Regions from separate parts of the Rhizobium sp. AC44/96 genome, predicted to be linked through region 1. Evidence: predicted binding sites of a transcription regulator. Region 1 holds the regulator's gene; each other region holds the start of a gene.
What was found. Region 1 encodes PhoB, which activates phosphate uptake and scavenging genes when phosphate is short. Its sites were predicted from a motif close to TGTCATNNANCTGTCAT; they were not measured.

Region 1 (2,201 bases):
GAACGCTTGTCCATGCGGTCCGGCCCGACCTGCTCGCAGACGCCGAACGGTCGGGTGGGCTCACCCGCGACATTGCTCATGAAACCGCTTCGCTGCTGCGATCGCTCGGCCTGACGGCTGATGCCGTTATCCTCACATGCTCGACCCTTGGGCCGTCGGTGGACGCATTGGACGGCACGGTGTCCGTTCCCACCCTTCGCGTCGACGCTGCCTTGGCGGAACAGGCAGTTCAGGCGGGAGGCCGGATCGTCTTCCTCTGCGCGGTTCAAACCACCGTGGAACCAACGGCGCAACTCTTCGCCACGGCAGCCGAGGCAACGCAAACGGCGTTCGAAGTGCGCCTCGTGCCCGGGGCATGGGATCTGTTCAAGGCCGGCAATCGTGATGGATATCTGGCGGTCATTGCCGAGGCGGCAGATGCCGCTTATCGCGAGGGTGCAGCGACCGTTGCTCTCGCCCAGGCGTCGATGGTGGGCGCAGCCGATCTGGTCAAAGATGGTCCCAGACCCCTCAGCAGTCCAGCGGCGGGCCTTGCCGCCGCTGTGACGAGCGTTTCGCGAGACGCCTGAGCCGGCGGCTCGTTCCCACAAGACGAGCCCCCAGCGGCCCGCTCTGCTGGCGGATCGATGGAAGCCTATGCTTCCATCGAGTATCCGGCGCCACGAACGGTGCGGATCACATCCTGCATATTGGAGAAGTTCAGCGCCTTGCGCAGACGCCCGACATGGACGTCGACGGTGCGTTCGTCGACATAGATGTCGTGGCCCCAGACGCCGTCCAGAAGCTGCGAACGCGAGAAGACGCGGCCTGGCGACGCCATGAGGAATTCCAGCAGGCGGAATTCCGTCGGCCCCAGGCGGACTTCACGGCTCTTGCGATGAACGCGGTGGGTTTCGCGATCGAGTTCGATATCGCCGCACTTGAGGAGCGACGAGAGAACTTCCGGCTTGGCGCGGCGTAGCATCGCCTTGACGCGGGCAACCAGCTCGGGTGTCGAGAACGGCTTGACCACGTAGTCGTCGGCGCCGGTGGACAGGCCGCGAACGCGTTCGCTCTCCTCGCCACGGGCCGTCAACATGATGATCGGCAGACGTTCGGTTTCCGGCCGCATGCGCAGGCGACGGCAGAGCTCGATGCCGGACACGCCAGGCAGCATCCAATCGAGGATCAGAAGGTCGGGCGTGCGCTCCTGCAGCCGGATCTCGGCCTCGTCGCCGCGCAGGATGGTGTCGACCTCGAAGCCTTCGGCCTCGAGGTTATAGCGAAGAAGCACGCTCAGGGCCTCTTCGTCTTCAACGACAGCTACTTTAGGTATCATTCGTTTCGGTCTCCTGGGGGCGCGGTCGCGGAACGATTATTCAGTGACTGCGCCGACGGTGTTGGCGGTATCGTCCTTCGGACGTTCGCCTTCCGGCTGGGCACCGGTGGCCATGTAGTAGATGGTTTCGGCAATGTTGGTCGCATGGTCGCCGATGCGCTCGATGTTCTTGGCGCAGAAGAGAAGATGCGTGCAGCTGGTGATGTTGCGCGGATCTTCCATCATGTAGGTGAGCAGCTCGCGAAACAGCGAGGTGTACATCGCGTCGATTTCCTCGTCGCGCTCACGGATCGACTTGGCGCGGTCCGCAGCACGGCTCGTGTAAACGTCGAGAACTTCCTTGAGCTGGACAAGCGCCAGCTCCGAGAGGTGCTCGAGGCCGCGAGCGAGCTTGCGGGGAACGCCGCTGCTCTGCACGGCGATGACGCGCTTTGCAGTGTTCTTGCCAAGATCGCCAACGCGCTCGAGGTCGGCCGCGATGCGGATCGAACCCATGATTTCGCGAAGGTCGGCGGCCATGGGCTGACGACGTGCAATGGTGATGATCGCCTTGTCGCCGATCTCGCGCTCGGCGTGGTCGAGGATCACGTCGTCGGAAATGACCTTCTGGGCGAGCGCCGTGTCGCCGTTCACCAGGGCGCGGACAGCGTCTGAAACCATCTGTTCTGCAAGACCGCCCATTTCCGAAATACGGCGGGACAGGAACTTCAGGTCGTCGTCGTAGGCGGAATAGATATGTGTCGATGCCATGGGGCTTATCCTTGAATGTCCTGAGGGTTACCGTTGCCGGAGATCAACCGAAGCGGCCCATGATGTAGTCCTGGGTGCGCGGGTCATCCGGGTTGGTGAACATCTTGTCTGTGTCGTTTTCCTCGACGAGGTT
Region 2 (2,201 bases), on a different contig from region 1:
GCGTCATCGGCCAGGCTACCGTTCGCGTGATGACCGGCGGCGATAGCAACGGCGCGAAGATTGAAAAGCTGGTCGTGGCCATGGAGCAGGCACGCTGGCTGCCGGCCGATCTTGGCTCGCGCTATGTCTTCATCAATCAGCCGGCCTACATGGTCTACTACCACAACGACAACAAGGAACAGCTGTCGATGCGGGTGGTTGTCGGTCAGCCGTCGCACCAGACGTTCTTCTTCCAGGATCAGATCCAGACGGTCGAGTTCAATCCGTTCTGGGGCGTGCCGCAATCGATCATCATCAACGAGATGCTGCCGAAGCTGCGTTCCGATCCGAACTATCTGGATCGCATGGGGTATGAAGTTGCCGTCGGCGGCAGGGCCGTGCCTTCTTCGAGCGTAGACTGGTACGGTTCGACGTCGAATATCTCCGTGCGCCAGCCACCGAGCGGTGACAACGCGCTGGGCGAACTGAAGATCCTGTTCCCGAATGCGCACGCGATCTACATGCACGACACGCCATCGAAGAGCTTCTTCAAGCGTGACATGCGCGCTCTCAGCCACGGCTGCGTACGCCTTGCCGACCCGCGCGCAATGGCCGCTGCCGTCTTGAACACCTCGGTCGAGAAGATCGGCCAGGAGATCGCGACCGGCAAGAACCATGCGGTGCAGGTGCCGCAGAAGTTCCCGATCTACATCGCCTATTTCACGGCATGGCCTGACAAGAACGGCGTGGTGCAGTATTTCGACGACGTCTACGGCCGCGACGCCTATGTCGAGAAAGCCTTCAGCGCGACGTCGAAGGCTCGCGGCGCCCAGATCTGACCTTCAAAGCTGCGCGGCCCTAGGTCGCGCAGCTTTCCCGGCGCCCGCTGCGCCTGCGCCCAGAGCGTGGCTTGTGCCGCCCCGCGCTTAACTGTCATTTCACTATCATAGTCCCGTCCTACATGGAGCGTGGAAGGCTGGAGAGGCCGCAGCCGGACCCGCCGTCACAGATCTGAGTTCTGTGCGTGGTGTGTACGGGGGTCTGTGTACCGGCTGACGTCACGGTATTTTTCCAAAGGACATTACTATGAGCGTTTCATCCTTCGCCAAGGCACGTTTTGTCGTCACGGCGCTTCTTGCATCGGTTGCCTTTACGCCTTTCGCCGCGTTTGCCGACAACACCGTGACGGTCGGTGGCGTCTCTTTCGTCAATCGGGGACTGGTCGCTGTCGGCCGTATCCCGGCCAATCAGCGCGACAAGTTCGGGGAGACCTTCGGTTCCGGCTCCGGCATGGCCATCGATCCGGCCTCGTGGACCAAAGATGGTGATGGCTACAAGGGATCGCTGTGGCTGCTTCCCGACCGTGGCTACAACGCCGCCGGCACCACGGATTACCGTCCGCGCATCAATACCGTTGACATCCTGGTGACGCCGACGGCACCGGGCTCGGTACCGGCTGCCGGCAGGGAGCAGACCGGAGTAGAGGCGAAGCTGGTCGACTCGATGCTGCTTGTCGACGACAAGGGTGGCGACATGACAGGGCTCGATCCGGAAAGCGGCGTTCGTGCTGCAACCGGCGAGTTTCCGCCGCTGCCGCAGGCCAGCAACGGCAAGGTCGCGCTCGACAACGAGGCCATTTTGCGGCTGCCTGATGGCTCGATGTTCATCAGCGACGAATATGGCCCTTACATCTACCACTTCTCGGCGGACGGCAAGCTGATCGCGGCGACGCAACCGCCGAAGGCACTGCTGCCGATGCGCAAGGGCGCGCTGAACTTTGCCTCCAACAATCCGGGCCCCGGCGCTTCGACCCCGGACCCGAAGGATCCGGAGACGGGGCGCCAGAACAACCAAGGCCTTGAAGGCATGGCAATAACGCCCGATGGCAAGTACCTGATCGCGGTGCTGCAGTCGGCAACCCGCCAGGATGGCGGCGATTCCGGCGCGACGCGGCAGAACACTCGTGCGATGGTCTATGATGCAGCCGATCCGGCACATCTGAAGCTCGTTCACGAATACGTCGTGCCGCTGCCAGTCTTCAAGGATGCGAAGGGCAAGACGCTGGTTGCGGCGCAGAGCGAAATCGTCGCGCTTTCCGACAAGGCGTTCCTGATGCTTGCTCGCGACAGCAACAACGGCTTCGGCCTCAAGGGCGATACCTCGCTTTACAGGGCGATCAATGTCGTCGATTTGTCTGCCGCAACCGATATCGCCGGAAGCGA
Region 3 (2,201 bases), on a different contig from region 1:
CTTGTATTCCAACCAGCGGTAGCCATGGCTGGCGATCTCCCAGCCCGCTTCCTTCATCGCCGCGACGGCTTCCGGATTGCGCGCCATTGCCAGCGTTACGCCGTAGACGGTCGCCGGAACCTTCAGATCCGTGAACATGCGCCACAGCCGCCAGAAGCCGGCGCGCGAGCCGTACTCGTAGATCGACTCCATGTTCAGGTTGCGCTGGTTTGGCCACGCGGCAGCACCGACGATTTCCGACAGCAGGTTTTCGGAGGCCGGGTCACCATCGAGGATCGAGCTTTCGCCACCCTCCTCGTAGTTGATGACGAACTGAACGGCGACACGGGCATCGCCCGGCCACTTCGGATCGGGCGTATTGCGTCCGTAACCAACGAGATTGCGCGGATAAGTCTCGGATACCATGAAATCACCTTCTGAAAGTCGGGCGAACGGTAGCATCCGGGCAGCGAATGTCGAGACGGAAAGTACGCAACAGAGTTTTGCCTTTACGGCACAACCCCTTAGGCCGGGACCGCAACGCGCTCCCGCCGCGCGCTGACCTTCCCCATCGGATGCAGCGAATGCACCCGGAACGGCCCGCCATTGCCCTCCTCGAACAGCAGCGCGACATTCGAGACCTTCACCGGCTCGGCGAGCACCTGGTCGAAGACCCCGCGCAAGGCCTGCTCGATGCGCGGCATGTCCTGCTGGCTGACCGGCCCGGTCAGCGGCATGTGAAACCTGAACTCGTCCATGACATGCGGGCATCCCCAGCGATGCAGGTTGGCAAATTGCGCGGCCGAGAGACCATCGGGATCGCAGCGCTCGATATCGGCATCGCTGAGCGGCGCACGAAAATGGTCGAACTGCTGCACGATCGCCGAGGCAAGATAGTGGATGTGCTCGCAAGGCAGCGACGGAACAAGGCTGTAGAACGCGGCCGTGCGCGCGACTTCGAGCTGGCGGATGTGAAACGGCGTCAGCGTGCCGCAAAACCGCATCAGATCGCGCAAAAGTTGAGCTTCTGAAACATCCGGCGCAAGCCGGAACGGCGCCTTCAGGATACCGTGAAATCCGTAGCGTCTCGGCACCGCGGTATGGAACGCAATTTCGTGAATGCTGAGGCCGCGAATTGCCGTGGGCTCGACCATGTCGCCCGAGAACACATTTCGCCCAAGCCAGTTTGCGGCGGCATGCGACAAGGGATCGCTTGCAGCGGGGGTAAAACAAATGGCGTAGCGCATGCGGTTCCTCCGTCGGAAACTGGCGCGCCGCTCCACAGCGCTGCCATTGCGCATGCAGATAGGTGATTTGCATGACAGAATAACGAAAGGCAGCAAACGCTAATTCACGTTTAGCGTGAAGCGACCTGAATATGGCTGGCGAAATGGAAGCTTTCGGGCAGCTCGAACGACGGCTTGCGCCCCGCAACCTCACTGACGACAGATTCGGCCAGACGGTGGGCAAGGCCGAAGCTCACCTTGAATCCGCCGGTCAGCGCGACCAGCCGTTCATGGTCGGGATGCGGCCCCACCATCGGATCCCGGTCGATAGCCTTGGGGCGCAAACCCGCCCAACGCTCGACCACCGGTGCATCCGCCAGAATCGGAACGAGCTCCCGCGCGCTGGCCAGCAGAGCATCCAGTTGAGCGTCCGTGGCGTAGGGATCGCTGAAACGGTTCTCGCTCGTGCTGCCGATGGCGACATGGCCACCCTCGTGGGCAACAACATAGAGCCCGTCGCGGAAAATCGTCGGCAACGACGGATCGACATCGGCCTTCAACAAGGCCGCCTGCCCCTTGACGGCTTGCCCCAAGGGTTGCGTCAGTCCATCGGTATAGCTGGAGAGCAACGGGAAAGAGCTGTGGCCGCCGGCGACGATACAATGACCGAAGGCAATATCCCCGGCTTCCGTGACCGCGACATTGCGCGTGAGGTCGATATCCGCCAGCGCATTGTTCTCGACGATACGCACATGCTTTGCGTCACGCAGGAATGCGGCAAGCGCGGCCACAAGCGCGCGCGGCGCCACCCGACCGGCAAGCGTGTCATGCACGAAACCACCTTCGACGTCTCCCGCTTCCAGCCAACCGCCAACGGGCGGGGCATCAAGGACATGCCAGTGAAAACGGCGGGCGCCGGCGTGCCACTGACGCTCGCCATCGGCGCTATGGCCGAGAGCGATATTGCGCAGGTGCGGCTTCGGCAGAGGTATGAGG
Region 4 (2,201 bases), on a different contig from region 1:
ATCCTTGCGAATAGAGCAGGATGGCGATGATACCCATCGTCTTCTGCGCATCGTTGCCGCCGTGTCCGAGCGAATAGAGCGACGCGGACACGAACTGAAGGATGCGGAAGGTTCGGTCGACGGCGAATGGCGTCTGTCGAACAAAGATCCAGGAAACCACAAGCACCAGGAAGAGCGCCAGCAGGAAACCGATCATCGGCGACATGACGATCGCGCCCGCGGTTTTCAGCAGCCCGCTCCACACGATGGAGCTGAAGCCGACCTTGGCAAGTCCTGCACCGACAAGGCCGCCGACCAACGCATGCGAGGAACTGGACGGGATGCCGAAGACCCAGGTGACGATGTTCCACACGATGGCACCCATCAGCGCGGCAAAGATCACGAGCGGTGAGACGATGGCCGGGTCGATGATGCCGGTGCCGAGCGTCTCGGCAACATGCAGCCCGAAGAACAGGAATGCGATGAAATTGAAGAAGGCTGCCCACAGGACCGCGTATTGCGGGCGAAGCACCCGCGTCGAAACGATCGTGGCGATCGAGTTTGCCGCGTCGTGAAGACCGTTCAGGAAATCGAAGAACAACGCAACCGCGATCAGGCCGGCGAGCAGCGGGAAGGCGAGGGTGGCATCCATCAGACGTTCTCGATCACGATGCCGCTGATTTCGTTGGCAACGTCTTCGAACCGGTCGACGACCTTCTCCAGTTCGCCGTAAATCTCGCTGCCGATGATGTAGGCCATGGGATTGGAGCTGCCATGGCGGAGGAAAAGCTCCTTCAGCCCGCGGTCGTGCAGCTCATCTGAGTGACCCTCGACCCGCGTGACCTCTTCGGCGATCGCCGTCAGGCGCGGCGCATTGGCGTTGATCCGGTCGAGAAGCGGGATCGCTTCGGCAACCAGGTGCGCGGCCTTGACGATGGCGCTTCCCATTTCCTGCATGCGTGGGTCGAACTCTTTCTGCTCGAACAGGCGGATCGTCTTGACGGTCTTGTGCATCATGTCGATGGCGTCGTCCATCGACTGGATCAGATCCTTGATGTCGACGCGGTCGAATGGCGTGATGAAGCTGCGGCGGACTGCCTGCAGGACTTCGCGGGTAATGTCGTCTGCCTCGTTCTCGAGCGCGACGATGCGTTCGCAGTGGCGCTCCGTGTCCTTGCCCGACAGCAATTCGTTCAATGCTTCGGCTGCGCCAACAATCGTGCGCGAGTGTTGGGCGAAGAGGTCGAAAAACCGGTCCTCTCGCGGCAGAAGTTTACGAAACCAGCTGAGCATACTATCCATCCGTGTGCTAATTTTTAGAGGCCCGTCATAAAATAGCGTGACATGCAATAAAAGTGTCACAATTGGACCAGAGCGATTCTTTTTCTGTTTGTTGCCTGCGGTTGCTTTCAAGCCACAAGCGGGATGAATGGAACCTGCAAAGCCGCAACGCGTTGAAATGATAGGCGCAACAGCGCTATCGTTTCGCATCGCGTTGAAAGGCTACGAAAATGAAACGGCTTGCGACAATCGTTTTGGCTCTGGCGACGGCCTTTTCAGGCGTCTCGCCGGCATTCGCTGAGAACTCCCGGGACGAGCAGTCGGTGCAGAGCCGCGGCACGTTTGGCGATTCAGGCGTCGACAATCATCGTTCGAATGGCTGCAACATTTATCGGTGCGGTGGACGATATCGGCACGGCTACAACAATCGGTACTATAACAACCGATACCATGGCGACCGCTACTACGGGCGGCACTACAACCATGACTACAACAATACCGGCGCGATCATCGGCGGCCTCGCTGCTGGCGCGCTCCTCGGCGGCCTGATCGCTTCGCAGCCCTACGCTCGTTCAAGCGGAGACCCTCACGTCGATTGGTGCTACAGCCGCTATCGCTCGTATCGGGCCTACGACAATACCTACCAGCCGTATTACGGCCCGCGTCGCCAGTGTGTGGCGCCGTGATGGGTCGAGGAATGGCCGCGCAGGCAACCTGATTGAGCCTGCCTGGCCGGCCTCACACGTCGTGCTCGTACAGCACGAAACGAAGGACATCGAAGTTTTCTCGTAAGTTTCCGGCTACCGCCTCCGTCGTCACCGGTCTGTGACTTCGCCACCGCAAATCGAACGCGAAGATCCTTCGATCATCGGTTCCTCGTCTGGTCGCCATAAACCGAACCTCGCAATTGTAAGGAGCGAGCACTTTCGCAAGGCTATCCG

Region 2: a site for PhoB is predicted at 911-927, ahead of A6U87_RS24550 (esterase-like activity of phytase family protein). Genes of this name have one in related genera too.
Region 3: a site for PhoB is predicted at 1,298-1,314, ahead of A6U87_RS08635 (DUF1045 domain-containing protein). Genes of this name have one in related genera too.
Region 4: a site for PhoB is predicted at 1,325-1,341, ahead of A6U87_RS26060 (DUF47 family protein). Genes of this name have one in related genera too.

Annotation. Positions count from the first base shown of each region.
Region 1 is NZ_LXKO01000001.1:215,496-217,696, reverse strand. Features, by position in the region: gene A6U87_RS01030 (aspartate/glutamate racemase family protein) at 1-569, shown strand, start outside; gene phoB (phosphate regulon transcriptional regulator PhoB) at 635-1,318, opposite strand; gene phoU (phosphate signaling complex protein PhoU) at 1,355-2,068, opposite strand; gene pstB (phosphate ABC transporter ATP-binding protein PstB) at 2,112-2,201, opposite strand, start outside.
Region 2 is NZ_LXKO01000037.1:160,890-163,090, reverse strand. Features, by position in the region: gene A6U87_RS24555 (murein L,D-transpeptidase) at 1-818, shown strand, start outside; gene A6U87_RS24550 (esterase-like activity of phytase family protein) at 1,066-2,201, shown strand, end outside.
Region 3 is NZ_LXKO01000007.1:51,480-53,680, reverse strand. Features, by position in the region: gene puuE (allantoinase PuuE) at 1-405, opposite strand, end outside; gene A6U87_RS08635 (DUF1045 domain-containing protein) at 504-1,226, opposite strand; gene A6U87_RS08630 (FAD-binding oxidoreductase) at 1,337-2,201, opposite strand, start outside.
Region 4 is NZ_LXKO01000039.1:125,993-128,193, forward strand. Features, by position in the region: gene A6U87_RS26055 (inorganic phosphate transporter) at 1-631, opposite strand, end outside; gene A6U87_RS26060 (DUF47 family protein) at 631-1,272, opposite strand; gene A6U87_RS26065 (BA14K family protein) at 1,491-1,946, shown strand; gene A6U87_RS26070 (MgtC/SapB family protein) at 1,999-2,201, opposite strand, start outside.